DNA from 4 places in the Faecalibacterium sp. PGM34 genome. Region 1 is predicted to be linked to each of the others. Evidence: predicted binding sites of a transcription regulator. Region 1 holds the regulator's gene; each other region holds the start of a gene.
The links. The regulator HrcA, encoded in region 1, represses chaperone genes, less so after heat shock. The targets are predictions, from matches to a motif close to TGTTAGCACTCNNNNNNNNNGAGTGCTAACA.
Positions count from the first base shown of each region.

Region 1 (7,224 bases):
TCCGTCTGTGCCGCATCTGCTTTTTTCATGCGTGTGATCCTCACACCTATTTTCTGTTCATCATCTGTTTTCAGAATAAACGGTATAAACCTTGCCATATAAACCTCTTTTCCAAATGCGACGTCCCGAATCATCAGTTATATTATACTCGATTCTGTGTTGATTTTCAACAAAAACAAAAATCCCCTGAACTGCTGTTCCCGGCAGCTCAGGGGATTTCATACCTTATGCGTTGAACATATCCTTCAGCTTTTTGAAGAAGCCCTTACGCTTTTCGTAGTTTTCTTCCTTCAAAGTGCCCTCGAATTTCTTCAGGGCATCGCGCTGCGCCTTGTTCAGCTTTTTGGGGATCTCCACCTCGCACTTGACGTACATATCGCCGCGGCCGCGGCCATTCAGGTACTGGATGCCCTTGCCGCGCAGGCGGAAGGTGGTGCCGCTCTGGGTGCCCTCGGGCACGGTGTACTCCACCTTGCCGTCAATGGAGGGTACAGTGACGCTGTCGCCCAGCACAGCCTGACTGTAAGTGATGGGCACAGTGACCCACACATCGTAGCCATCGCGCTGGAACACCTCGCTGGGACGCACAGTGACCATGACGATCACATCACCGGCGGGGCCGCCGTTGGTACCGGCATCGCCCATGCCGCGCAGTGCAAAGCTCTGGTCGTCGTCGATGCCCATGGGGATGGACACCTCCAGCGTCTTTTTGGTAGCCACCTTGCCGCTGCCGTGGCAGACCTTGCAGGGGTTCTTTACCAGCTTGCCCTTGCCGCCGCAGCGGGAGCAGGGCTGCTGGGTCTGCATCACGCCAAAGGGGGTGCGCTGCTGGCGGATGACAAAGCCGCGGCCGCCGCAGTCCGGGCAGGTCTCGGGGCTGCTGCCGGCGGCACAGCCGCTGCCGTGGCACTCGGTGCACTCCTGCTGGCGGGTGATGGTAATGTTCTTCTTGCAGCCGTGCACGGCCTCGTCAAAGCTCAGGGTGATGCGCACCCGGATGTCCTGACCCTTGCGGGGGGCGTTGGGGTTTGCCTGACGGGACGAGCCGCCGAAGCCGCCAAAGCCACCGCCGAAGATATCGCCAAAGATGTCGCCCAAGTCCACACCGTCGCCGCCAAAACCGCCAAAGCCGCCGGGGCCGCCGCCGTTCTGTGCTGCGTAGGTGGGGTCAACACCGGCAAAGCCGTACTGGTCGTACAGCTGGCGCTTTTTCGGGTCCGAAAGCACCTCGTTTGCCTCGTTGATCTCCTTGAACTTTGCCTCGGCGTCCTTATCGCCGGGGTTATAGTCCGGGTGGTACTTCATGGCAAGCTTGCGGTATGCCTTTTTGATCTCGGCATCGCTTGCGCCCTTGGATACCCCCAGCACTTCGTAATAATCACGCTTTTCCTGTGCCATATCCACTCACCTCTCCGGGAACGCCCTCCCCGGGTAACGCCCCGGTCGGTTCCTCACTCTATAAACCAGCAAGAGCCGCCCCGGCCTAAACCGGAGCGGCTTTTGCTCTATTGCGCGTGTGCCCGCCGGTTTGGCCGGACGCAGCGCTTTGTGTCAGACTTAGACTTCCTTGAAGTCGGCATCCACAACGCCGTCATCGTTGGGCTTTTCATTGGCTGCGCCTGCGTCAGCACCGGGCTGTGCACCGGCGGCCTGCTGTGCGGCAGCGGCTGCCTGATACATCTTCTCGAACACCTGGCTCAGGGCTTCCTGCTTTGCCTTGATGTCGTCCACGTTGCCGGACTGGACAGCGGTCTTGAGGTCAGCAAGCTTTGCCTCGGCATCGCTCTTCACGTCTGCGGGCAGCTTGTCGCCGTTCTCCTTCAGCATCTTCTCGGTCTGGAACACCATCTGGTCGGCACCGTTGCGGATATCGACCTCTTCACGCTTCTTCTTATCGTCGGCAGCAAACTGCTCAGCTTCCTTCACAGCCTTGTCGATGTCCTCCTTGGACATATTGGTAGAAGCAGTGATGGTGATGTTCTGCTCCTTGCCGGTGCCCAGATCCTTAGCGCTGACCTTCACGATGCCGTTGGCATCGATATCGAAGGTAACTTCGATCTGAGGCACGCCACGGGGAGCCGGAGCAATGCCGTCCAGATGGAACACACCCAGACTCTTGTTGTCGCGGGCAAACTCACGCTCGCCCTGCAGCACGTTGACCTCAACAGAGGGCTGGTTGTCGGCTGCGGTGGAGAACACCTGGCTCTTGTGGGTGGGGATGGTGGTGTTGCGGTCGATGATCTTGGTGCACACGCCGCCCAGCGTCTCAATGCCGAGGCTCAGCGGGGTGACATCCAGCAGCAGCAGACCCTTCTTCTCGCCGTTCAGAACGCCGCCCTGAATAGCAGCACCGACAGCCACGCACTCATCGGGGTTGATGCCCTTGAAGGGCTCGCAGTTCAGTTCCTTCTTCACTGCATCGTAGACAGCGGGGATACGGGTGGAACCACCGACCATCAGGACCTTCTTCAGGTCGGAAGCGCGCAGACCTGCATCCTGCAGAGCCTTGCGCACGGGGGTCATGGTACGATCCACCAGATCAGCGGTCAGCTCGTTGAACTTTGCGCGGGTCAGGGTCATATCCAGGTGCTTGGGGCCGGTAGCATCGGCGGTGATGAAGGGCAGGTTGATCTGGCTGCTCATTGCGCTGGACAGCTCGATCTTAGCCTTCTCGGCAGCTTCCTTCAAGCGCTGTGCAGCCATCTTGTCCTTGCGCAGGTCGATGCCGTTCTCGGTCTGGAAGGCGTCTGCCATCCAGTCGATGATGCGCTGGTCGAAGTCATCGCCGCCCAGATGGGTATCGCCGTTGGTGGCCAGAACCTCGGTAACGCCGTCGCCCATCTCAATGATGGACACATCGAAGGTGCCGCCGCCCAGATCGTAGACCATGACCTTCTGGTCGTCCTCTTTATCCACACCGTAAGCCAAAGCAGCTGCGGTGGGCTCGTTGATGATACGGCGGACGTTCAGGCCGGCAATGGTGCCTGCGTCCTTGGTGGCCTGACGCTGGCTGTCGTTGAAGTAGGCAGGCACAGTGATGACAGCCTCGGTGACGGTCTCGCCCAGATAAGCCTCGGCGTCAGCCTTCAGCTTCTGCAGGATCATAGCGCTGACCTGCTGGGGAGTGTACTCCTTGCCGTTCAGGGTCACCTTGTGGTCGGTGCCCATCTGACGCTTGATGGAAGAAACGGTGTTGTCGGGGTTGGTGATAGCCTGACGCTTTGCAACCTGACCTACCAGACGGTCGCCGGTCTTGGTGAAGCCGACAACGGACGGGGTGGTGCGGGCGCCCTCAGAGTTGGCGATAACAACAGGCTCGCCGCCCTCCATAACAGCTACGCAGCTGTTGGTAGTACCAAGGTCGATACCAATAATCTTACTCATAATGAAGTCTCCTCTCGAAAAAACAAATCTTGTTTATATGATGCTTATGATGATGTCAAGCGGATGTTATTGCAAACTCCCTTGCGGGAGGTTCGGCTTGTTTATTCGGCCACCACAACGGTTGCATGGCGGATGATCTTGTCACCCAGCTTGTAACCCTTCTGGAAAACGGTGACCACCGTGCCGCTCTCCTGCCCGTCCGGGGCGGGGATCTGCTGCACAGCACTCATAAGGTTGGGGTCAAAGGGCTTGCCCAGCACCTCGATCTCCTCCACATGGAGGGCTTCCAGTGCCTTTGCCGCCTTATCCAGCGTCATGACCACGCCCTTTTTGTAATTCTCATCGGTGGTGGGGGCGTTGGCTGCCATGTCCAGCGTATCCAGAATGGGGATGATCTTTTCCACTGCGTGGGAAACACCGTCGCCAAACTTCTGGTCGGCCTCGCGGGTGGAGCGCTTGCGGTAGTTGTCGTACTCGGCAGCCATGCGCAGCAGCTGATCCTTGGCCTGTGCGGCGTTCTTTTCCGCTGCATCCAGCTTTGCCTTAACGGCTTCCATCTCCCGGGCCTTCTTGTTGAACCAGCCGCCGTCCTTCTTCTTGTCCTCTTCGGTGTCAGCTTCGGCAGCAGCCTGTTCGGGCGCTGCGGCAGCGGTCTTTTCCTCGGGGGCAGTTTCCGGCTGCTCGGTCTCGGGCACCGTGTTCTTTGCTTCTTCGCTCATTCCAGATCCTCCTTATAGATCACAGTCCGCCGTGGTACGGCAGCCTGCGGGGTGTCTTTTCGTTTGCCGCTCATGCCCTCGCCCAGCTGGTCTGCAAACTCGTGCAGCAGGGGCATCAGCTTCTGGAAGGGCATCCGGGTGGGGCCGATCAGGGCAATGGAGCCCCACAGCCCGCCGCCTACCAGATACCGGTCGCTCACGATGCACAGCCCGGGGATCTGCGGTTCCAGATCCTCGCCCAGCAGCACGCTTTCGCTGCGGTTTTCCGGGGGTGCGATCAGGCTTGCGGCCTGTTCCTCGTCATTCAGCAGGGTAAGGATATCACCCACCCGGCCATCCAGCTGCGGCCAGTCCAGCAGGTGCTGCTCGCCGCCCAGAAATACATGGGGCTTTACGCTGTCCTGCAAAATTGCGGCTGCGGCGCTGACCACCGGCACAAGCTCCGGTGCGATCTGGCTGCACAGCTCGCTGAGCATCCGGGTGGAAAGATCCACCGGTGCCACAAAGGTAAGGTTGCGGTTGAGCAGCGCCGCAAGGGCAGCTGCATTTTCCCGGGAAAGCCCGGTGCGTACCCGCGCCACCCGGGTGCGGACGTAACCGGCGGTGGTCACAGCCAGCACAGCAGCTGCGCTGCGGCCCACCTGCACCACCTCGTAATGGGCGATGCACAGATCCTCGGCGCAGGGGGTGCTGACGGCGGCGGTGCAGCCGCTGATGGCGGCCAGCGCCTTGGCAGCGCCCTGTGCCAGCTTTTCCGGCTCGTGGTCAAGGCTGGCGAACACCGCATCCACCCGGGCGCGGGTAACGCGGTCCAGCGGCTGATCATCGGTCAGCAGATTATCCAGATAATACCGGTAGCCCTTGGCGCTGGGCACACGCCCTGCGCTGGTGTGGGGCTGCTCCAGCAGGCCCAGCTTTGTCAGCGCCGCCATCTCGTTGCGCAGCGTTGCGCTGGACACTGCCATATCAAAGTAGTTTGCCAGCACGCTGCTGCCCACCGGCTCGCCCTCAAGGCCATACAGCGCCACGATCGCCTGCAAGACCCGTTGCTTGCGTGCATCCATCGTCATAGCGCCTGCCTCCTTTTTGTATCGCTTTTGTTTGTTTAGCACTCCTTGTTCCTGAGTGCTAAGACCATTATAATCGTTTTTGCCCTGCTGTCAAGTGCTTTGCAAAAATGTTTATAAAGATTCATAATTCTGTCATAAAGGGGGGTGTGCGCCCTCTCAGGCGCTCCCGCGCCAGCTCTCCCAAAGGGAGAGCCAAGCCGTAAGGTTCGACACTAAAGTATTAGGCATAATGAAAAAGTTTCCGGCAGTGCTCTTGCCTCTCCCTTTGAGGAAAGTCTTCCCCCGCTCCGGGGGAAGATGTCGCGCAGCGACAAAAGGGGGAGTGTGGATGCGACCAGCGGGAGCAGACGGAGAGGGCGAGCCCCCTTCCGTGAAAAAGTAGTTCCGAAACGCCCGCAGGCGTTTCGGAACTACCAATAAAAATATTCTTTCCGCTTTTTATGCGCAAAGCAGCGCGGTGCGCATTCCAGATCGTCCCGCCTTATTCCTCCATCTGCTTTGCCAGAAAGGCCGCTGCCACCGCCACCGCCTTGCACTGGGCGTCCTCCGGGCAGGCGGTGCGGTCCTCGGTCAGTAAGCCCACCGCGCCGGTCACGTCCCCGCCCGTCAGCACCGGTGCGGCGCATAGCAGCACCCGGGGTGTACCCTCACAGGGCAGCAGGGTCTTTTCCGGTGCGCCGGGGCTCTGGTAGGGCTTGCGGGCTTCCATCAGCTTTTCCAGCGGCTGGCTGATGCTGCGGTCGGTCAGCTCCCGCCGCCCGCTGCCGCTGACCGCCAGAATGCGGTCCCTGTCGCACACAAAGGCGGTCAGCGCAAACTGGCGGCTGAGCACCTCGGCCAGCTGGGCGGCAAGGGCGTTCACCTCGCCCATGGGCGAATACTTTTTAAAGATCACCTCCCCGTCGCCGGTGGTAAAGATCTCCAGCGGGTCGCCCCGCCGGATGCGCTGGGTGCGGCGGATCTCCTTGGGGATCACCACCCTGCCAAGCTCGTCGATGCGGCGCACGATACCGGTTGCTTTCATTATTTTGCCCTCCTTGCAGTTTCCTTTGTATGTAGTATCTGTCAGCGGCGGCAAATTATACCGGCAGCGGATTTTTTGCTTTGCCCGCCGCATTGCGTTCCGGGCGGGGTTCTGCTACAATAAATAGGAATAAACCCAAAGAAAGCAGGTGTCCGCATGGCACACATCCTTATTCTGGGCGGCGGTGCCGCCGGACTGGCCGCTGCGCTGGCGGCTGCACAGGCCGCGCCCGCTGCCCGCGTCACAGTGCTGGAGCGCAACCCCAAGGCGGGCAAAAAGCTGCTGGCTACCGGCAACGGCCGCTGCAATCTGGACAACACCGCCATCGCGCCGGAAAAGTACTTCACCGCCGACCCCGCCGCGCTGCGGCCCTTGCTGGTGGCGGTGGATGCCGCCGCGCCGCTGGCGTGGTTTGAGCAGCTGGGGCTGTACACCCGCACCGATGAAGCCGGGCGGGTGTACCCCTATTCCAATCAGGCGGCAGACGTGCTGGCGCTGCTGGAGCTGCATTTGCAGCGGCATAACGTACAGCTGCGCACCGGCTGCACGGTATGCACCCTGCGGCAGAGCAAGGGCGGCTACGCCGTGCAGTTTACGAACGCCGAGGGCGGCACCGAAAGCCTGCGGGCAGATGCCGTTATCTGCGCCATGGGCGGCGCCGCCGGGCCGCAGTTCGGCACGGACGGCTTCGGCACCCGCTTTGCCGCCGACTGCGGCGGGCAGATGCGCCCGCTCTACCCCTGCCTGACCGCCCTGCAATGCGCAAAGCCGAACAAGAGCCTTGCGGGTATCCGCGCCAAGGCCGCTGCCCGGCTGCTGGACGGCGACCGGGTATTGGCTGAAGAAATGGGCGAAGTGCAGTTTACCGACTACGGGCTTTCCGGCATCTGCATCATGCAGCTGTCCGGCCTGCTTGCCCCCGGGCGCAGCCCGAAGCACCCGGCGGTGGAACTTGATTTGTTCCCCGCTGTGCCGGAGACAGAGCTTGCCGCCCTGTTTGCGGCGCGTGCGCCGCTGCTTGCCGAGG
Region 1 is NZ_CM136898.1:782,515-789,738, reverse strand. Features, by position in the region: gene ACXPUX_RS03760 (hypothetical protein) at 1-98, opposite strand, end outside; gene dnaJ (molecular chaperone DnaJ) at 226-1,398, opposite strand; gene dnaK (molecular chaperone DnaK) at 1,558-3,384, opposite strand; gene ACXPUX_RS03745 (nucleotide exchange factor GrpE) at 3,486-4,103, opposite strand; gene hrcA (heat-inducible transcriptional repressor HrcA) at 4,100-5,173, opposite strand; gene ACXPUX_RS03735 (stage V sporulation T C-terminal domain-containing protein) at 5,655-6,197, opposite strand; gene ACXPUX_RS03730 (aminoacetone oxidase family FAD-binding enzyme) at 6,354-7,224, shown strand, end outside.

Region 2 (7,224 bases), 1.1 Mb from region 1:
CCTCGCTCTGCACGCGCAGCTGGTTCAGGCTGTTGGGAGCGGCAGCAGCGATCATATCAATGTTCACGCTGCCTGCCAGCACACGGCCGTGCTGGTGGTCGGTGTGGTTGCCGCCGATCTCGGTGCGGCCGGGGGCACTATACAGACCGGCCTCGGTGTGTGCGCCAAAGGTGGTCTCCAGCCCGTCCAGAACAGCCGCATAGCGGGCTGCCTGTGCAGGGGTCTTGTCGGGGGTGCAGCAGTACAGCGCAGCCAGACGCGCAGCGTGTGCGCCCTCGGTCAGCTCCTGCTTCCAGGTGGAAATGGACTTCATCATAGAAATTTCCTCCTACTATTATGATCGGAAAAGTCGATGCAGCCGTTCGCAGCTGCCGTAGCTGCTTCTATAATAGTCAAACGCAACGCAAAAAACCATGTGTTATTGTTGCATCTCGATGAAAAGTTGCAAAAAGTGCCTGCACAGCCCGATCGGCTGCTGCTGAACAAATAAAATAAAAAATTTTTCGGCAAATCAAAATGCTTGGCATAAATGCACACAAATCCCAAAATTTTGAGCGCAGCGCCCAAAAAAGATGGGATGGAAAATTGCACTTTGCACAAAAAAGCACCCCCGCACCGATGCAGCCATCGGGTGCGGGGGTGGGGCTTAGCGGGTAAATTCGCTGCCGGTCAGTCCGTCAAGGTTCAGCATTCCCTCCAGTGCAGCAATGTCGGCGTTCACGTCCAGCGCGTCGGCTTGGAACAGCTTGTCCAACTGGTTTTCAAAGGCGGTCACCAGCAGGTCCATGCTGCGCTCGATGCTGTGTTTTGCCTCGGTAATGTTCGTGCCCTCCACCGCCTGCCCGGAAAGGCTGGCGTAGGTGTTCAGCAGCTTGAGCGCGGTGGGCAGATAGTAGCTCATAAATTTTTGCAGCTGCGCTTTTTTATCCGGGTCCTTCTGCGCCAGTGCAAAGATGCGCCCGCTGACTTCTTCCAGCCGGGAGATCTTCTGGCTCATCACCGGGTCTGGGATGGCATCGTTCACCTCCCGCAGCTGGCGCAGCAGGGAGGCGTACTCGTCCTCTGCGGCAGGATGAGCTTTAGGTACTGGAGCGGGCGCGGGCTTTTTCGGCTGCGGTGCCGCACCCCGCACCACCAGCGTGTCGGTGCGGTTGTCAATGTAAGCATCCGCGCCGAAGTATCCGTGCTCGATGGCGCTTTTCACGGCAGCACGTCCCCGGGCAGCGTCCACCCCGGCGGCGGCAAACAACTCCGGCAAAGAGATGTTATCCCGTTCGCCCACCACTTTATCCAGCAGCCGCTCCAGCTTGTGGGTGCGGTTCATCCGCAGGCCGGTCAGCAGCGCACCGCCGCCGCCAATGGCCATGATGATATCGGAAAACAGCTCCCCGGGGTCGGGCAGAATCCGCCATGCACCGATGATATCCACCGCATCCGTCACCCCGGCAAACAGGAAAATGGCACCCATGATGGTGCAGATGGCGGCAATATTCTTGTGCCACTGTTTGGCGCTTTTCTGCTCTGCCGTGGGGACATCGTGGCCGTAGACGGGTGCGCTCTTCCGGTCAGGCTCCGGCCCAAGGTCGGAGCGGTAGTCGCCCCGGGCACGGGCAGCTTCCTGCTCTTCCTTCTGCACCTTCTGGTCGATGCCCTTCAGGATAAACAACAGCACCCCTAACGGCCCGGACATCGCCATGACGATAAAGATGGCAATGGTGGGGATCTTTGCAAAATAATGTTTTCTCGGCTCCATGAAACAGAATTCCTTTCACAGAAAGATAAAAATAAGACCGTGTTCCACTCTATTATAGCGGAGCGCGGCCTTTTTGTTAAGGGGTTATTTATGTTCTCGTGAAAATGCGCTTGGAGCGGTTCGCAGACCGTGACAAACGCAAAATTAAAAATCGTTGACGCAAAAAAGAAGCCGCTGTGCAAATGCAACAGCGGCTTCTCCATAAAAGCTTACTTCATCAGGCTGCAAACGGCCTCGGCGTAAGCGGCGGGGTCATCCACGGGCAGACCCTCGATCAGCTGTGCCTGTGCGTACAGCAGAGCACTGTACTTGTTCAGCTTCTCGGTGTCACCGGCCTCCTGTGCGGCCTTCAGGGCAGCAAACACGGGGTGGTTCACGTTCAGTTCCAGTACCTTGTCGCTCTTCACGTCCTCGCTGCCGGGCTGCTTGGACAGCACCTTTTCCATCTCAATGGACAGCGGGCCGTCAGCGCTCAGGCAGACGGGGTGATCCTTCAGGCGGGTAGAGACCTTGACTTCCTTCACCTTGCCGTTCAGCGCGTCCTTCATGGCATCGAACAGAGCCTTGTTCTCGGCAGTGGCATCCTCGGCGGCCTTCTTCTCCTCTTCGGATTCCAGACCCAGATCGCCGCTGTTCACGTTCTTGAACTCCACAGTGGCGTCCTTGCCCTCAGCATCCTTGCGGGGGTAGCTGTGCAGGATCTGCAGGCAGAACTCGTCCACGTCCTCGGTCAGCAGCAGCACGTCAAAGCCCTTGTCCAGCACCAGCTCTGCGGAGGGCAGCTTTGCCAGACGGTCGGTGGAATCGCCTGCGGCGAAGTAGATGTACTTCTGCTCGGCGGGCATCTTGTCGATGTACTCCTGCAGAGTGACCATCTTCTGCTCCTTAGCAGACCAGAACAGCAGCAGGTCGCGCAGCAGCTCGGCGTGCATGCCGTAGTCAGAGTAAGCACCGAACTTGATCTGACGGCCGAACTCCTTCCAGAACTCCTCGTACTTTGCACGGTCGTTGTTCAGCATGGCGTGCAGCTCGTTCTTGATCTTCTTTTCCAGTGCGTTGTGGATCAGCTTCAGCTGGCTGTCCTTCTGCAGCATCTCACGGCTGATGTTCAGGCTCAGATCCTGACTGTCCACGATACCCTTGACAAAGCTGAAGTAATCCGGCAGCAGGTCGGCGCACTTTTCCATAATGAGCACGCCGGAAGCGTACAGAGCCAGACCCTTCTCGTAGTCCTTGGTGTAGAAATCGTAGGGGCGGTGGCTGGGCACGAACAGCAGGGCGTTGTAGTTGGCAGTGCCCTCGGTGCGGCTCACGATGACCCGGGCGGGGTCGGCATAATCGCCGAACTTATCCTTGTAGAAGCTGTTGTACTCCTCATCGGTCACTTCGCTCTTCTGCTTTTTCCAGATGGGGATCATGCTGTTCAGGGTCTCCAGCTCGGTGTAGGTCTCCCACTCCGGCTTATAGTCCTCGGGCTTGGGGTCCGGTTCCGGCTTCTGACGGCTCTTTTCACGCTCCATCTGGATGGGGTAGCGCACATAATCGCTGTACTTCTTCACGATAGCCACAATGCCATATTCATCCAAGAAGTTATCGTATTTCTCGGTGTCAGTATCCGGCTTGATGTGCAGAATGATCTGGGTGCCCACAGTGTCCTTCTGAGCAGGGGTCATCTCGTAGCCATCCACACCGGAGGACTCCCACTGCCACGCCTCGTCCGAGCCATAAGCCTTGGAGATAACGGTCAGTTTATCGGCCACCATAAAGGCGGAGTAGAAGCCCACGCCGAACTGGCCGATGATATCAATGTTCTCGTCCTTGTTGTCCTTCTTGAAATCCAGAGAACCGGAGTGGGCAATGGTGCCCAGATTCTGCTCCAGCTCTTCCTTGGTCATACCGATGCCGTTATCCTCCACGGTCAGGATGCGGTTTTCCTTATCACGGGTGATGAGGATACGGAAATCGCCCTTGTTCATGCCCACGGAGGTGTCGGTCAGGCTCTTATAGTACAGCTTGTCGATGGCGTCCGAAGCGTTGGAGATCAGCTCGCGCAGGAAGATTTCCTTATTGGTATAAATGGAGTTGATCATCATGTCCATCAGTTTTTTGCTCTCTGCCTGAAATTCTTTCTTGGCCATAATACAAAACCTCTTTTATCACATATTTGGTGCGCCGCGCCCGGCAAACCACCGGAATGCTTAGCACTCATAACTTCTGAGTGCTAATATACAACGACTTGCAGGGAAAATCAAGGCTTTTCATAAAAAGTTAAAAAAGTAAAAAGATTTGCTGCCCCGGTGCACGAAACGGCGCGCCGGGATCGTATCTTATATAAAGGGCGAAATTTTTCCTGAAAAGCGTTCTCACTTTTGCGCAGACTGTGCTATAATGGAGTGAGTATGCCGGAAGGATGTGAGAAAATGTCAAAACAGGGCGATGCCGCCTACGCATGGTTCTTAAAGGGCTACAATTGCAGTCAGAGCGTAGTGGCGGCGTTTGCACCCCAGCTTGGCCTGACCGAGGAGATGGCGCTGCGCCTTTCCGCAGGGTTTGGCGCAGGTATTGGCCGGATGCGGGAGGTGTGCGGGGCGTTCTGCGGCGTGGTGACCGTGCTGAGCATGGTCTATGCCGACCCCGCCGACCCCAAGGATAAATCCCGGATGTATGCACTGGTGCAGCAGGCAGCAGAGCAGTACCGCACCCGCAATGGCGGCGGCAGCATTATATGCCGGGAACTGCTGGCAAAGGCGGGCGCTGCCCCTACCGGAGGCACGGCAGCAGAGGAACGCACCGCAGACTATTATAAAAAGCGCCCCTGCCCGGAACTGTGCCGTCTATGCGCCGACTTGTGCGCAGAATTTATAGCAGCCCACCCGGAGGGGCGGCACGGCTTTTATAAGGAGGATACGTAAATGCAACTTGAGCAACTGAAACTGACTGGCGGCGGTACGCTGACGCTCTACCTGCGGGAGAGCGTGGAGGCTATGCCGCATTTCCGGCAGCGCCCGCTGGTGCTGGTGGTGCCCGGCGGCGGCTATACCCACGTCAGCCCCCGCGAGGGCGACCCCGTAGCGCTGCAATTTGCGGCAGCTGGCTACCACACGGCGGTACTGCACTACGCAGTAGGGGACAGCGCCCGGGATGCGCTGCCCATGCGGCAGCTGGCACAGGCCATCGGCCTTGTGCGGCAGCACGCAGAACAGTGGAATATTTTGCCGGATCAGATCGCTTTGTGCGGCTTTTCTGCCGGCGGGCATCTGGCACTGTCCGGTGCAGTGTGGGAGATCCCCGACATGGCAGACCAGCCGCGGCCCAACGCCCTGCTGCTGGCCTACCCGGTGGTCACCGCCGGAGAATACGCCCACAGGGACAGCTTTGTGCAGCTGACAGGCACGCAGGATGTTGCCGCCCACCAGCGCTTTACGCTGGAGGATAAGATCACCCCCGCCACACCACCGGTGTTCGTCTGGCATACCATGGAGGACGAAACTGTCCCGGTGGAAAACACCCTGCTGCTGCTCAGCGCCCTGCACAAGGCAGGCGTGCCGTGTGAAGCGCACCTGTTTGAAAAGGGCTGCCACGGCACCAGCATCTCCACCCCGGAGGTGGACGCCGACAGTGCCCACCGCCACTGCTGGGTGCAGCTTGCGGTGGAATGGCTGAACGATACCTTTTCCTTCCACGCTTGAGATAACCGACTGAAACAGGAAAAGCGTGTGTAAATTTTAGTCATACCTACAAAAAATTCACAAATAAACCGTTGACTTGCACAGGTGTATGCCGTATACTGTCCAACGGGGATAAAAACCACGAAAGAAGGAAACAAAAATGGTTATGGATCCCACACTGCCGCGCATCAAGGTGCGCGATCTGCTTATGCAGGCATTTCTCACCGGCTGGGAGCGCTCGGATAAGAGCACCTCGCAGGACGAGTATCTGCAAAGCTCCATTCAGGTCATTGAGATGCTGCAGGTAGAGCCGGAAAATCTCTATGCAGAGGAAGGTCTTGGCCTGCCGGACGGCGAAGAGGTGGATCATCTGGACGATCTGCTGCGGGCAGACGGCTTCTGGCTGTACTACGGAGTGGAAGCGGAAAACTTCTTCCTCATCCAGTGGTACCCGGACGAAGCTTCTGCCAATGCAAAGCTTGCCCAGCTGGAAGAACTGGGCGATGGCAAGCAGTATCTGGTAGACCTGACCCTCAAGCGGGCAAACCCGTCCAAGGCCGAAAACTTCGGCAATTCCAACCCGGTGCAGCTCCGCTCCTGAAACAAACGTTAACGTATTGAGTTGAAAGGAAATTTTGCTCATGCAGCTTTCTGTTACGGAACGTGAACAGCTTTATGCCATTTTGGAAAAATACGATCAAAACCCCAAGGTGCAGCAGATGCGGGAGTTCATCCAGCATGGGGACGTTACCACCTATCAGCACTGCAAGAATGTGGTGCTGGTCAGCTGCTGGCTGAATCACCGCCTGCATCTGGGTGCAGACGAGACCTCGCTGGCTGTCGGTGCTTTCCTTCACGATTTTTACCTGTATGACTGGCACAAAAAGGGTACCTTCCACGGCATCCGCCGCCTGTTCGAGATGCACGGCTTCTCTCACCCAGGCTGCGCCTGCGTCAATGCAGAAAAAGTGTTCCATATCACCAAAAAGGAACAGAGCATCATTTCCAGTCACATGTGGCCGCTGACCTTCCGTCATGTGCCCAGCTGCCGCGAGGCGATCATCGTCTGCCTTGCCGATAAATACTGCGCTGTGGTGGAAAGCATGTTCAAGCGCAGCCGTGTGGCTGCCGCCAAAAACGCCGACGGCGAATACGACGAGTGGTAAAATCGAATCATTGCAAATAACAGGAGCCGCTGCACCCAAAAAGTGCAGCGGCTCCTTCTGCTTTACGCTCCTGCTTCGTGAAGAGGTAGGCCGGGAAAATCCGCAGATTTTCCCGGCCTACAAATAAAATAATCATTCCGCTAAAAATGGTCAGAGCGCAGCGGAGACCATATCCAATCGTTAGCCTGCACCAAGCGGCTGGTTATAGCTTTTTGAACCCCTCCGGTTCGTCTGCGGCAGCGCGGCGCTCCATCAGGTAGGTGTCCAGCCAGCGGCCGTGGCAGTCCCGTGCAATGCGTTCCCGGCGTCCCACCAGCCGGAAACCGCACTTGGCGTGCAGGGCACGGCTGGCGGCGTTATCCTGTAAAACGGTGGATTGCAGCGTCCAGTACCCGGCCTTTTCGGCAGCAGCACACAGGGCGCTCAAAAGCCGAAAGCCCAGCCCGTGCCCCCGGAACTGTTCGCCTACATAGATGCTTACCTCGGCTACGCCACGGTAGCACCAGCGGGGGTCTACCCGGTGCAAGGCGCACCACCCCGCCAGCACCCCGCCGGAAAGGATGACCAAGCGGCACTCCTTTGTGTGGGAAGCGTCCCACGCGGTATAGGGTGGGCATTCGGTCTGGAAAGTGGCGTA
Region 2 is NZ_CM136898.1:1,864,172-1,871,395, forward strand. Features, by position in the region: gene ACXPUX_RS08690 (galactokinase) at 1-316, opposite strand, end outside; gene ACXPUX_RS08695 (5-bromo-4-chloroindolyl phosphate hydrolysis family protein) at 647-1,753, opposite strand; gene htpG (molecular chaperone HtpG) at 1,963-3,891, opposite strand; gene ACXPUX_RS08705 (C-GCAxxG-C-C family protein) at 4,174-4,665, shown strand; gene ACXPUX_RS08710 (alpha/beta hydrolase) at 4,666-5,442, shown strand; gene ACXPUX_RS08715 (hypothetical protein) at 5,582-6,022, shown strand; gene ACXPUX_RS08720 (HD domain-containing protein) at 6,063-6,587, shown strand; gene ACXPUX_RS08725 (GNAT family N-acetyltransferase) at 6,790-7,224, opposite strand, start outside.
Region 2: the regulator HrcA is predicted to act here: its motif matches at 3,950-3,980, upstream of htpG (molecular chaperone HtpG).

Region 3 (7,224 bases), 210 kb from region 1:
CCATTGCCAGCACCCGGGCGGCAGAGGTGTCGCCGTCCTCGGCGCGGCTTTTCAGGCGGATCTGATTCAGGGAAGAAAATGCGGTCTCGGAGGCGGAGAAAAAGGCGGAGAATGCCACCAATACTACCAGCGCTACCCAGAGCGTCATACTACTGCCATCGTCCATAAAAAGGGAAATCACACTCAACTTTCTGTTTTTTAGATTTGGATGTCGCCCGGCTCTTGCCTCTCCCTTTGGGAGAGGTGGCATTGCGTCAGCAATGACGGAGAGGGCGAGCCAGTGTGCCTTGCTTTAACACCCTCGCCCTCTCAGCTTCGCTTCCGCTCAGCAGCTCCCCCAAAGGGGGAGCCAAGGCATCAACAACAGTGGGTCAAAATCCTACATACAAAAATGTGCTTTCCATCGTTGCCATTTTCACGATGAAAAGCACATCAATGTTACTTTTTATAATAGCATATTCTGCACATGGGTGCAAGCTTTTGGCCTGTTATCCGCGTACAAAAGCTGTAAAATTTAGCGTAAAACCAGTGCGCTGCCGTCATAATCCACCGTCAGGGTATCGCCCTCGGCATAATTGCCCTTGATGATGGCCTTGGCGATCAGGGTCTCCACGCGGCTCTGGATGAAGCGCTTGATGGGACGTGCACCATAAACACTGTCGTAGGCAGAATCAATGATGAAGTCCTTGGCGGCGGTGGTGACCTCCAGCTTGAGGTGCTTGCCCTCTTCCATGCGGTTGCGCAGATCCTGCAGCTGCAGATCCACGATCTTGCGCATCTCATCCTTGGTCAGGCTCTTGTAGTAGACGATCTCGTCCAGACGGTTCAAAAATTCAGGACGGAACTTGCTCTTGAGCAGCAGATCGATCTGATGCTTTGCGTCCTCGCTCAGCTCGTTGGAGCCCTGCGCACGGCGCTGCTCCAGATCGTTCAGGATGATATCGCTGCCAAGGTTGGAGGTCAGGATGATGACCGTGTTCTTGAAGTCCACGGTGCGGCCCTGACTATCGGTAATGCGGCCATCGTCCAGCACCTGCAGCAGGATGTTGAACACATCGGGGTGAGCTTTTTCCACCTCATCGAACAGCACCACGCTGTAAGGCTTGCGGCGCACAGCCTCGGTCAGCTGGCCGCCCTCTTCATAACCGACATATCCCGGAGGCGCGCCGATCAGACGGCTGACGCTGAACTTCTCCATATATTCGGTCATATCGATACGCACCATGTTGCGCTCGTCGTCAAACAAGGCCTGTGCCAGCGCCTTGGCAAGCTCGGTCTTGCCGACGCCGGTGGGGCCAAGGAACAGGAAGCTGCCGATGGGGCGGTTGGGGTTGGCGATACCGGCGCGGCTGCGCAGGATAGCCTCGCTCACCTTGGTCACGGCCTCGTCCTGACCGATGACCCGCTGATGCAGCACATCGTCCAGATGCAGCAGCTTCTCGCGCTCACCCTCCACCAGCTTTTCTACCGGGATGCCGGTCCAGCGTGCCACGATGCGGGCGATTTCCTCGTCGGTCACGCGGTCACGCAGCAGGCTGTCCTCCTTTTTGGCGGCAGCCACCTTTTCCTCTTCGGCCAGCTGCTTTTGCAGCTGGGGCAGCTTGCCGTACTTCAGCTCGGCGGCCTTGTTCAGGTCGTACTCGCGCTGGGCTTTCTCGATGGCGGCATTGGTCTGCTCGATCTGCTCGCGCAGGGTCTGCACCTTGCTGATGGCGTTCTTCTCGTTCTCCCACTTTGCCTTCATGCTGCGGAACTTATCCTGCAGCTCGGCAAGCTCCTTTTCCAGATCCTTCAAACGGCTCTGGCTCAGGGCATCGGTCTCTTTTTTCAGGCTCACCTGCTCGATCTGCAGCTGGGTGATGCGGTGTGCCAGATCGTCCATCTCGCTGGGCATACTGTCCATCTCGGTCTTGATCATGGCGCAGGCCTCATCCACAAGGTCGATGGCCTTATCCGGCAGGAAGCGGTCGGTGATATAGCGGTCGGAAAGGGTAGCAGCGGCGATCAGGGCGTTGTCGTTGATCTTTACGCCGTGGAACACCTCATATCGCTCCTTCAAGCCGCGCAGAATGGAGATGGTATCCTCCACGGTAGGCTCATCCACCTGCACCGGCTGGAACCGGCGCTCCAGTGCGGGGTCTTTTTCGATATACTGGCGGTACTCGTCCAACGTGGTCGCGCCGATGCAGTGCAGCTCGCCCCGCGCCAGCATGGGCTTGAGCAGGTTGCCTGCGTCCATAGCGCCGTCGGTCTTACCGGCACCCACGATGGTGTGCAGCTCATCGATGAAGAGGATGATCTTGCCCTCGCTCTTCTTCACCTCGTTCAGTACGCTCTTCAAGCGCTCCTCAAACTCGCCGCGGTACTTTGCACCTGCCACCAGAGCGCCCATGTCCAAGCTGAACACGGTGCGGTCTTTCAGGTTTTCGGGCACATCGCCGCGCACGATCCGCTGCGCCAGACCCTCGGCGATGGCGGTTTTACCAACGCCGGGCTCGCCGATGAGGCAGGGGTTGTTTTTGGTCTTACGGGACAGGATTCGGATCACATTGCGGATCTCCTGATCACGGCCAATGACGGGATCCAGCTTCTGCTTGCGGGCAAGCTCCACCAGATCCTGACCGTACTTCTGCAATGCGTTGTAGGTGTCCTCCGGGTTATCGGTGGTCACCCGCTGGTTGCCGCGCACGGCGGTAAGCTGCTGCAAAAAGGCGTCTTTTTTCAGGTTGAAGGCGCGGAACAGCTCGCTGGTGGTCTGATCCTGCTCGTCCAGCAGGCCAAGGAACAGGTGCTCCACGCTGATGAAGTCATCCTTCATAGCCTTGGCCTCGCGGGCGGCGGCGCTGAGCACCTTATCGGTGGCCTGCGAGATATAGACCTTATCGGGGTCACGGCCGGAGCCGGACACCCGGGGCAGTGCGGAAAGCTTTTCCGCCACGGCGGCGGCAAAGCTGCCGGGGTCAACGTTCAGCTTTTGCAGCAGCTGGGGGATCAGGCCGTTTTCCTGCGCAGCCAGTGCGTGCAGCAGGTGGGCGGGTTCCAGTGCGTTGTGCTGGTACTCCACAGCCAGCTGCTGGGCTGCCTGTAAAGCCTCAAGGGTCTTTTGGGTATATTGATTGGTATTCATAAAGTCAAGCCTCCATTCATACCGGAAGGTTCATTTTAGCGGACGGACAAGTTCTGTGCTAACAGCTCCGCGCCCGGCGGCGGCAGAGCCGTGATTGAAATGTATAGATGTTCTTCTTCATGGTCTTGCGCACCTCCTGCGGGGCGATTTGTTTTGTTTTTAGCACTCTATCTGCTCGACTGCTAAAAATATACTCCTATCCACCTACTTTGTCAATAGGGTTCACAAAAAGTTTGCAGAATAGACGCAAAACCATGCTTTTTATTTTAGGGTGTATCTGAACCACCCATGAAAACAAAATACAGCCAAGCCCGCAGGCTTGGCTGTATTTCAAATCAAACATATTTTCCGCCGAAGAAACGTTCCGCTTACAGCAGCGGGATACCGGCCTTGGCGCAGGCCTCGCGGGTGGCCTTGTCCCAGACGCTGGCCTGCACCTCACCAATGTGGACACTGCCCAGCAGCAGCATGCACAGGCGGCTCTGGCCGATGCCGCCGCCGATGGTGTAGGGCAGCTCGCCAGCCAGCACTGCCTTGTGGAAAGGCAGGGTGCGGCGGTCGTCGCAGCCCGCCATGGTCAGCTGCCTGTCCATGCTTTCCGGGCTGACGCGGATGCCCATGCTGCTCAGCTCGTAGCTGCACTGCAGCGGGTCGTTCCAGAACAGCAAATCGCCGTTCAGATCCCAGTCGTCATAGTCCGGGGCGCGGCCGTCGTGGGGCTTGCCACTGCGCAGGGGTGCACCGATCTTCATCAGGAAGGTGGTGCCGTTCTCCTTGACAAAGGCGTTCTCCCGCTCCTTCGGGGTCAGATCGGGGTACTTGTCCTCCAGCTCCTGTGTGGTGACAAAGGTCACGTTGGGGGTGTGCAGGGGCAGTTCCTGCAGCTGGGGGAACATGGCGTGCAGGTTCATCTCGGTGGCGCACACCGCAGACACGATGCAGCGCACCACGTTTTTCAGGTAGGTCTCGTTGCGGTCCTCCACCGTGATGATCTTTTCCCAGTCCCACTGATCCACATAGACCGAGTGGAGGTTGTCCAGCTCCTCGTCCCGGCGGATGGCGTTCATGTCGCAGTACAGGCCCTTGCCCACGCGGAAATCGTAGTCCTTCAGCGCCTGCCGCTTCCACTTTGCCAACGACTGCACTACCTGTGCCTCGGTGCCGCTGTCCTTGATGTCAAAGGTCACCTTGCGCTCCACGCCGTTCAGGTCGTCATTCAGGCCGGTGGAAGCCTCCAGAAACAGCGGTGCGGACACGCGGTACAGGTTGAGCGTGGCGCACAGGGTATCGGCGAACAGCCGCTTCACCGTGCCGATAGCGCGCTGGGTGTCGTACAGGTTCAGCGCGGGTGTGTAGTTTGCCGGGATGATGATCTTGCTCATAACGTTTACCCCTCATTCTGTGTGGTTTGCGCCCCGCTTTCCCGAGCCGGGGCGTGGCTTTTGCAAAGCCGGAATACTGCACCCATTATGGCACAATTTTTTACGAAAGTAAAGCGATAGCAGGAAAAAGCAGTTCCGAAACGCCCATGGGCGTTTCGGAACTGCAAATCAAACTATTTTTCCGTTTACCCGCCCAGATAGGCGCTGCGGACGCGCTCGTTGGTCAGCAGCTCGGCACCGGTGCCGTCCATGACCACGCGGCCGGTCTCCAGCACATAGGCGCGGTCGGCCACCGAAAGCGCCATCTGCGCGTTCTGCTCCACCAGCAGGATGGTCATACCCTCCTTGTGGATGTCGCGGATGATGTCAAAGATCTCCTGCACCAGCAGCGGCGAAAGACCCATGGAGGGCTCGTCCAGCATCAGCATGGAAGCGTTGCTCATGAGCGCACGCCCCATGGCCAGCATCTGCTGCTCGCCGCCGGACATGGTGCCCGCCAGCTGCTTGCGGCGCTCCTTCAGGCGGGGGAACAGGGTGAACACCTTTTCCTTGTTGGCGGCGATGGTGGAAGCGGGCTGGGTGTAAGCGCCCATATCAAGGTTCTCGTCCACCGTCATGTGCAAAAACACATGGCGTCCCTCCGGCACCTGTGCAAGGCCGCTTTCCACGATCTTGTGGGCGCGCACGCCCTTGATGCTTTTGCCCTTGTACAGCACATCGCCGGTGCGGGGCTTCAAAAGGCCGGAAATGGTTTTCAGGGTGGTGGATTTGCCCGCGCCGTTGGCGCCGATCAGGGTGACGATCTCGCCCGCGTTGACGGTGAAGGAGATATCCTTTACGGCGTGGATGTTGCCGTAGTAGACGTTGATGCCGTCCACCTTCAGTAATGTATCAGCCATGGCTCAGCCCTCCTTTTTGCCCAGATAGGCCTCGATGACCTGCGGGTTATTGCGGATCTCGTCCGGGGTGCCCTTGGCGATGATGCGGCCGAAGTTCAGCACCGCAATGCCCTCGCAGATGCCCATGACAAGGCTCATGTCGTGCTCGATGAGCAGCACGGCAATGTTGAACTCGTCGCGGATGCGGCGGATGGTCTCGGTCAGCTCCGCCGTCTCGGAGGGGTTCATACCGGCGGCAGGCTCGTCCAGCAGCAGAAGCTTCTGGCCGGTGGCCAGTGCGCGCATGATCTCCAAGCGGCGCTGTGCGCCGTAGGGCAGGCTGCCGGCCTGTGCGTTGGCAAGGTCTGCCATGTGGAAGATATCCAGCAGCTCCAGCGCACGCTCGGTGCACTGCTTTTCCTCTTTCCAGTAGTTCGGCATCCGCAGCAGAGAGGACGCCAGATTATACTTCATGGACTCGTGCAGACCCACCTTGATGTTGTCAATGACGCTCAGCTCCTTGAACAGGCGGATGTTCTGGAAGGTACGCGCCACGCCCATGCGGTTGACCTGATAGGTCTTTTTCCCGGCGGTGGGCATGCCATCGATCAGGATGGAGCCGCGGGTGGGCTGGTAGACGTTGGTGAGCAGGTTGAACACGGTGGTCTTGCCTGCGCCGTTGGGGCCGATCAGACCGGCGATCTCGTTGCGGCCGATCATCAGGTTAAAGTTGTCCACGGCGGTCAGACCGCCGAAGTCGATGCCCAGCTCACGCACGTCCAGAATGGGCTTTTTGTCCTTGTCGCGGTCGGTCAGAAAACCGCCGGAGGGCACACTGTGCAGTCTGGTCTGGAACTCACTCATGGTCAGCGGCCTCCTTTTTGGTATGTTTGCGGAACAGTTCGCCATTCATGGCCTTTTCCACGATGCGGCTCAGGGAGAAATCGTAGCTGCCCAGCAGTCCGCCCGGGCGGAAAATCATCATCAGCACCAGCACCAGCGAGTAGACCACCATGCGGTAGCTGTCAAAGCTGCGGGTGGCCTCGGGCAGGATGGTCAGCACGGTAGCGGACAGGATGGAGCCCAGCATGGAGCCCATGCCGCCCAGCACCACCATGACCAGAATCTCAATGGACTTCATAAAGCCGAAGGTGGAGGGGTTCAGCACGCCGATGTAGCAGGCGTACAGGCCGCCCGCCAAGCCTGCAAAGGCAGCGGAGAAGGCAAAGGCCATCACCTTATAATAGGTGGTCTGGATGCCGCAGCTCTCGGCGGCGATCTCATTGTCGCGGATGGCCAGCACGGCACGGCCGTGGCGGCTCTTCATCATGGCGTGGATGAGGAAGCAGGTGATGACCACGCACAGGAACACATTGATAAAGTTGGAATACTTGGGGATGTTCTTCAGGCCCTTGGAGCCATAGAACAACTTGAAGCCCAGCACATCATCAATGTTGTTCAAGGTGATGCGGATGATCTCGCCAAAGCCCAGCGTCAGGATGGCCAGATAGTCGCCGGTCAGGCGCAGGGCAGGGATGCCGATGAGCACCCCGAACAGCCCGGCGATCACCCATGCAAGCACCAGACCGATGGCAAAAGCCACGCCCTTGGGCAGGCCCGAGGATTTGGTGAACAGGGCGCAGGCGTAGGCGCCTACCGCCATAAAACCGGCGTGACCCAGCGGCAGCTGCCCCAGATAACCGGTGGCAACGTTCAGCGAGACAGCCAAAATGATGTTGATGCCCACGGTCAGCAGCACCTTATTCTGGTAGGTGGACAGCATATTGCCGGTCACATAGGAAAGTCCCACGAACAGCAGCCCCACCAGCACCAGATT
Region 3 is NZ_CM136898.1:992,585-999,808, reverse strand. Features, by position in the region: gene ACXPUX_RS04710 (HlyC/CorC family transporter) at 1-166, opposite strand, end outside; gene clpB (ATP-dependent chaperone ClpB) at 515-3,127, opposite strand; gene asnA (aspartate--ammonia ligase) at 3,496-4,509, opposite strand; gene ACXPUX_RS04695 (ABC transporter ATP-binding protein) at 4,695-5,408, opposite strand; gene ACXPUX_RS04690 (ABC transporter ATP-binding protein) at 5,412-6,251, opposite strand; gene ACXPUX_RS04685 (branched-chain amino acid ABC transporter permease) at 6,244-7,224, opposite strand, start outside.
Region 3: the regulator HrcA is predicted to act here: its motif matches at 3,285-3,315, upstream of clpB (ATP-dependent chaperone ClpB).

Region 4 (7,224 bases), 1.3 Mb from region 1:
TGATATGATCCGGGCACAGCTTGGGGTGGATATCCGGCTGGATTACGGCGGGTGCACCGCTTGCTGCGTAATGGCAGACCGCAGAGATGCGGAGCTGCTGTGTCTGCATCTTCTCTCCAATGCCCTGCGCGCCAGCCGGGAGGGCGGCTGCGTCTGCATTGCGCTGCGCCGCACCGAAAGCGGCTGGCAGCTGACGGTCACCGATGATGGCTGTGGGCTGCCCGGTGAGGATGCGCAGGCAGCGCTGGAAAACCGCCGCAGCTTTCTGGGCGGGGCACAGCTGGGGCTGCTGCTCTGCCGGGAGTGCTGCCGCCGGATGGGCTGGAGCTTACAGCTGGAGCCTGCGCCCGAAAAAGGCACACAGGCTGTGGTGAGCATCCCGTTGTACGCAGGCGAAAGCCGCCCCGATGGCACGGTGGAGCTGCGCACCGACTCGGAGACCGAGCGGGAACAGCGCAAGTATCATCTGCGCGCCATGCTGGTGCGGGAGATGCGCACCATGCCGGAGCGTGGTGACCCGGAAGAAGAGCTTTAATAAAGTGGCAAGGCCGCTGCACAGTGTTTTGTGCGGCGGCCTTGCTTATTTTGTGCCCGGTGCTTTCCTGCAAGCGCAAAGCATGGTATACTGAAAGCTGAAAACAAAAGCTTGGAGGAGCAACAATGACAAACAAGAAGCTGAACTACCCCGCCCTTGCCAAGGAGGCGGCCATCCTGACCGGAGCCGTTGCCATTATTGCGGCGGCGGTCTATTTTTTTCTGGTGCCCAGCCATACATCCGTCAGCAGTATTTCCGGCCTTGGCATTGTGCTTTCTAATTTTGTGCCGCTGCCGCTTTCGGCCATTACCATGGTGCTGAATACCGTGCTGCTCATTATCGGTTTTTTCACCTGCGGCAGGGAGTTTGGTGCAAAAACCGTGTATACCAGCGTGATGCTGCCGGTGTTTCTGAGGCTTTTCGAGCGCCTGTTCCCGGATTTCGGTTCCCTGACAGACAGTCAGGAACTGGATGTGCTGTGCTATATTCTGGTGGTCAGCGTGGGTCTGAGCATCCTGTTCAACCGCAACGCATCCTCCGGCGGGCTGGATATCGTGGCAAAGATCATGAATAAGTACCTGCACATGGAGCTGGGCAAGGCGATGTCCCTTTCGGGCATGTGCGTGGCGCTCTCTGCTGCCCTTGTCTACGATAAAAAGACCGTAGTACTGAGCATTCTTGGCACCTACTTCAACGGCATCGTGCTGGATCATTTCATCTTCGATAACAGCATCAAGCGCCGGGTGTGCATCATTACCGAGAAGGAGGAAGCGCTGCGGCAGTTCATCATCAACGACCTGCACAGCGGTGCCACCATGTACGAGGCTATCGGCGCATACAACTTTGAAAAGCACAACGAGATCATTACCATCGTGGACAAAAGCGAGTATCAGAAGCTGATGAACTTCATCAACCGCGAGGACCCCAAGGCCTTTGTTACGATTTATAATGTGTCCAGTGTGCACTATCAGCCCAAGCGCTGAGCGGCACAGGGAAGAGAAGCAAAAGCCGTGCCCGGGGCTTTTCCGCAGCGGAAAACCGTGGTAGAATAAGAAAAAACGGAAAGGAACAACAGCCATGGACATCAGACTGGTTTGCAGCGATATTGACGGTACGCTGCTGCAATATGGCAAAAAGGAACTGGAGGGCGAGATCTTTGACCAGATCCGGGCGCTGCATCAGCGGGGCATCTGGTTCTGCCCGGCCTCCGGGCGGCAGTATACCAGCCTGCGCAAGCTTTTTGCACCGGTGGCAGACTGCTGCGTGTTTATCTGCGAAAACGGCGGCACTATCTTTAAAGAAGAACAGTGCATCGCCAAAAATCCCATGCCGCGGGCGCTGGCAGAGGAGATCGCCAACGATATGTGGACGCGCAGCGAGGGACAGGGCGAGGTGATGCTCTCCGGCCAGAACACCGCCTACCTGATGGAGCGCGGCCTTGGGATGCTGCAGCGGGTGCAGTTCGTGGGCAACCACTACCAGATCATCCACAGCCCCGCCGAGGTGCCGGAGGACATCACCAAGGTGTCGGTGTACCTGCACGAGGGCGTGGAGAACTATGTGGAGCGCTTTGTGCCCCGCTGGAAGCAGGCGAACTGCGCCGTGGCGGGGCCGCTCTGGATCGATACCACCTTTGCCAACAAGGGCATCGGGGTGCAGTGTGTGTGCCGCACCCTTGGCATCGACCCCGCACAGGTCATGGCCTTTGGCGACAACTACAACGACGAGACCATGCTGGACGTGGTGGGCGTGCCCTACATTATGGATAACGCCGCCGCTCCGCTGCGGGCAAAATACAAAAACCACACCCCACGCCCGGAGGATGTGCTGGCGCAGCTGCTGGCACAGCAGCCGTAAAGGGGGCGAGCCAATGAACCGCAAGGGACTGGAACAGCTCATTTTTGATACTTACAGTGTAGAGCCGGACTACCCGTGGATGGACACCCCGGAGTCGGCGGTGTTCCGTCACGCGGCAAACCGCAAGTGGTTTGCGCTGGTCACTACCGTACCCAAAAGCAAGCTGGGGTTGCCCGGGCAGCAGCCGGTGGATATCGTGAACCTGAAATGTGACCCCATCCTCATAGGCTCTCTGCGGGCAGAGCCGGGCTTTTACCCGGCCTACCACATGAACAAGGAAAATTGGATCACCGCTGCGCTGGACGGCAGCGCCCCGGAGGATAAGCTCCGTCTGGTGCTGGACATGAGCTACACCGCCACTGCACCCAAGCTGCGAAAAAAGAACGCTTGACCGCAGCAAAATAAGAGCGGGCGCTGCAATTGATGCCCGCTCTCATTCGTATTCAGGGTAAAGGACTGCATTTTGCAAAAGGAGGAAGCTATGGCTATTTTTGAAAAGACCATCCGCAACCAGAACTTCGACACCCTGCTCCGCAAGCTGGAACACGCCATCCCGGACAGCAGCTGGTCGGCAGAGCTGGAAGCCGGCAGCGACTTCAAGGACGGCAGCGCCCGGTGCAGCGTGCGGGTGTTTGAGCGGTACAGCGTGGTGGGCGGTAACCGTCTCAGCCTGACGCTGACCTTGTTCCAGAACGGGGACGAGCCTATCCGACTGTCGGCCATTGCAGCGGGCGGCAGTCAGGCGGTGTTCTTTAAAATGAACACCCTCGGCGAGGACGCTTTTCTGGAGGATGTAAAGCAGCTGCTGGAAGAAATTTTGGAGGGGTAAAATGTTTTATAGTGGGTTTGACGCGCTTTTCAGCATCCTGTTCCCGCTGGTGTTTCTGTTTGTGCTGGGCATGATGCTGTTTACCGTGGTGGGCAATTTGCGCACATGGCGCAAAAATAATGCGTCCCCGCGCCTTACCGTCCCGGCTACTGTGGTGGCCAAGCGGATGAACGTTTCCCGCCATCACACCGCCAATGCAGGGGACATGACCGGCGCCCACGGCTATACCAGCACGAGCGCTACTACCTATTATGTGACCTTTCAGGTGGAAAGCGGCGACCGCATGGAGCTGCGGCTGAGCGGCACAGAATACGGCCAGCTGGCAGAAGGCGACACCGGAAGGCTGAGCTTTCAGGGTACGCGCTATCTGGGGTTTGAACGAAATTAAACACGCTGTTGCGCAGTATTTTTAAAGAAATCGCAGAAGCTGTGACAAAAGTATTATTCTTTTATGAATTTTAGCACTCTGCGCTTGACAGTGCTAAAAAATCGTGTTATAACAGTGGCGTGCTCAGGAGGAAGGGCAAAAGGAGAGCCGCAAGGCTCCCCGGAAAGCCCCTTGCAATGAGCTTCAAAATATAATTTTATACCCGACCCGAACGCCGGGATTGGAGGTATGTTTTATGTTTATGCCGACTGTTTTTCATGAGAACCTGTTTGATGATCTCTTTGATCCGTTCTGGAACGAGGGTGCACTGGAACGTATGATGAACCGTGAGGCTCGTGATACCTTTGGTAAGCGCGGTGCAAACATGATGAAGACCGATGTCAAGCAGACGGACAACGGCTACGAAGTGGACGTTGATCTGCCGGGCTGCAAGAAAGAGGACGTTCAGATGGACCTGAACGACGGCTACCTGACCATTCAGGCCGTGCGCAGCCACTCTAACGATGAAAAGGATAACAAGGGCCGCTATGTGCGGCGCGAGACCTTCTCCGGCAGCTGCGCCCGCAGCTTCTATGTGGGCGAAGTGAAGAAGGAGGACATCCACGCAAAGTTCGAGGATGGCGTCCTGCACATCCAGCTGCCCGCCCCGCAGCAGACGAAGGCTCTGCCTGAGAACCCGAATCTGATCGAGATCGAGTAAATGCCGACCGTGTGCGCCAAGGCATAACGTATATAGAATGCCCCCGGAGAGCTGCAAGAAGCCCTCCGGGGGCATTTTTGGTGTACAGGCTTTCGATGACGGAGAGGGGAGAAAGTACCTGTTTTTGCCAGAAAACTTTATTTTTCCACCGTTTCGTGGTATCCTTATAAGGCACACGCAATACAGGCCTGCGGCTGCACTGGCAGCGGCTGCGGACTGCGTGCGGCAAAAAAAGAACGTATAGAAGGAAAAAGGGGGATAAAAGTCATGGGCGAATTTGCCTTTCAGACTTTACGGGAAAGTATCACCTCTGCCATCAGGAGCAAGATCCTTACCGGGGAGCTGCAGCCGGGCACAAAGCTGGCAGAGCAGCGGCTGGCCGAGGAGTTCGGCTCCAGCCGGGCACCCATCCGGGAGGCGCTGCGGCAGCTGGAGCAGGAGGGCATGGTCGAGTATTCACGCAATGTGGGCTGCTCGGTGCGCCGGGTAAAGCCGGAGGATGCCTACGAGATCTATCTGCTGCGGGCAAATCTGGAAATGACGGCGCTGCGCTATTTTGACTGCAAATTCCCGGAGGAGGATCTGCGCACCCTGCGCGGTATCTTAGAGGAGATGCGCAATGTCCGGCCGGGGGAGCTTTCACAGATCGTGGAGAACGACAACCGCTTCCATGCGGTCATCGTGCAGCGGGCAGGGCTGCCCAGGCTGCTGAAATTCTGGGACGACCTGAACTACGGCAACCTGCTTGTTGGGGCGAACAGCGGCTCTAACCACGAGACGCTGGCGCAGCGGCAGAACGGCATCCACACCAAACTGTACGAGGCGCTGGCAAGCGGCGACACCGAGGCTGCCTGCCGCGCCGTCTACGCCCACTACATGGAGCCCATGGAACGGATGCGCAGCGCAAACAGCGCCGTTCAGGCAGCGGACGAAACAGCAAAATAAAGGGGAATTTGGCTGACCGGCTAAATTTTGACCAATCATTTTATGGAAATTGCAGATTGTCTACAATCTGCAATTATGCTATACTATCAAAGTGATTGGTCGAGTACTGCTGTATTTTAGTAAAATTGCGAAGTATATGCGGAACCTCGGCCTTCTTACAGGAACTTCCGCCCTGTGTGGAGAAGAAAGAGAGGAATTGTCCGTATGTCTAACAAAGAAAAAGCCACAAAGATCTCGTGGCTTACCCTTGCCTTCATGGCCTTTTCTACGGTCTGGGGCTTCGGCAACATCACCAACGGCTTTGTGTACTTTAACGGTCCGCAGGTCATCTTCAGCTGGATCTTCATGTTTGCCCTGTACTTCATCCCCTATGCCTTGATGGTGGGTGAGTTGGGCTCTGCCTTTAAAAACGAGGGCGGCGGCGTCAGCTCCTGGCTGCACCAGACCACCAACGCCAAGCTGGCTTACTACGCCGGTTGGACCTACTGGGCCTGCCACATCACCTACATTGCCAGCAAGGGCAGCGGCTTTTTGAAAGCGCTGAGCTGGGCGGTTTTCCGCAACGCGGAGACCTACGACTCCTTCCCCACCCGCTACATCCAGCTGGCTACCTTCGGCATCCTGCTGCTGGGCTGCTACATTGCAAGCCTGGGTCTGAACCCCCTGAAAAAGCTGCTGACTGCCGCAGGCACCTGCACCTTCGTCATGTCCCTGCTGTACATCCTGATGATGTTCGTTGCCCCGGTCATCAACCCCACGGCAGAGTACGTCCATGCCAACCTGAGCTTCAGCAGCCTCATCCCCAACTTCAACGTCACCTACTTCACGTCTCTGTCCATTCTGGTGTTCGCTGTGGGCGGCTGCGAGAAGATCTCTCCCTACGTCAATAAGGTCGAAAACCCCAGCAAGGGCTTCCCCCGCGGCATGATCACGCTGGCCGTCATGGTGGTCACCTGCGCCATTCTGGGCACGCTGGCTATGAGCCGTATGTTTGACCCCGCCATCATCAATGCTAGCGCCGAAAGCTTCAACGCCTACGCTGCCAACAGCTCCTACTGGGCTTTCCAGAAGCTGGGTCAGTACTACCATGTGGGCGATCTGTTCATGATCATCTACGCCCTGTGCAACGTCATCAGCCAGCTCGCCGTGCTGATTTTGAGCATCGACGCACCGCTGCGTATGCTGCTGGATAACGAGCACACCAAGCAGTTCATCCCGCAGGCTCTGCACAAGGTCAACGCCCACGGTGTGCACAGCAACGGCATCAAGATGGTGGCTGTGCTGTCCGGCTCCATCATTCTGGCACAGTCCTTCGTGCCCGGTGCTGCTGCCGTTCTGCGCCAGCTGACCAAGCTGAACTCTGTGTGCATGCCCATGCGCTACCTGTGGGTGTTTGCTGCCTACATCGCCCTGCGCAACGCCTACGATACCATCCCCGCCGAGTACCGCTTTGTCAAGAATCAGGCCGTGGCCAAGTTCTTCGGCGGCTGGTGCTTTGCCGTTACCGCCGTGTGCTGCGTGCTGGGTATGTATGATAAGGACCCCTTCACCTTTGCACTGAACGTCATCACCCCCGTGGTGCTGACTGTGCTGGGATTCATTCTGCCTGCCCTTGCAAAGCGCGAGCAGACCGCTGCCAAAAAGTAACCTGAATATGCTTAAAAAGGGCCGGTCAGCATTGACCGGCTCTTTTCTCAGGAAATTAGGAGGTTTATTTTATGATCGCATCCGAAGTCCGCGAAATGCTGTCCTTCATCGACGGCAACCCCACCGCATACCACACCACCGCCGCAGTGCGGGAGATTCTGTTGAAAGCAGGCTTTGCAGAACTGCTGGAAAGCCGCAAGTGGGCGCTGGAACCCGGCAAGGACTACTTTGTCTGCCGCAATGGATCCAGCATCATCGCCTTCCGCATGGGCGACCAGCTGGAAAATTACAGCTTCAACGTTGCCGCCGCCCATACGGATTCT
Region 4 is NZ_CM136898.1:2,554,202-2,561,425, reverse strand. Features, by position in the region: gene ACXPUX_RS12390 (sensor histidine kinase) at 1-535, shown strand, start outside; gene ACXPUX_RS12385 (YitT family protein) at 661-1,518, shown strand; gene ACXPUX_RS12380 (HAD hydrolase family protein) at 1,613-2,392, shown strand; gene ACXPUX_RS12375 (MmcQ/YjbR family DNA-binding protein) at 2,406-2,783, shown strand; gene ACXPUX_RS12370 (DUF6054 family protein) at 2,874-3,221, shown strand; gene ACXPUX_RS12365 (DUF2500 domain-containing protein) at 3,223-3,609, shown strand; gene ACXPUX_RS12360 (Hsp20/alpha crystallin family protein) at 3,845-4,309, shown strand; gene ACXPUX_RS12355 (GntR family transcriptional regulator) at 4,577-5,254, shown strand; gene ACXPUX_RS12350 (APC family permease) at 5,459-6,901, shown strand; gene ACXPUX_RS12345 (M18 family aminopeptidase) at 6,973-7,224, shown strand, end outside.
Region 4: the regulator HrcA is predicted to act here: its motif matches at 3,678-3,708, upstream of ACXPUX_RS12360 (Hsp20/alpha crystallin family protein).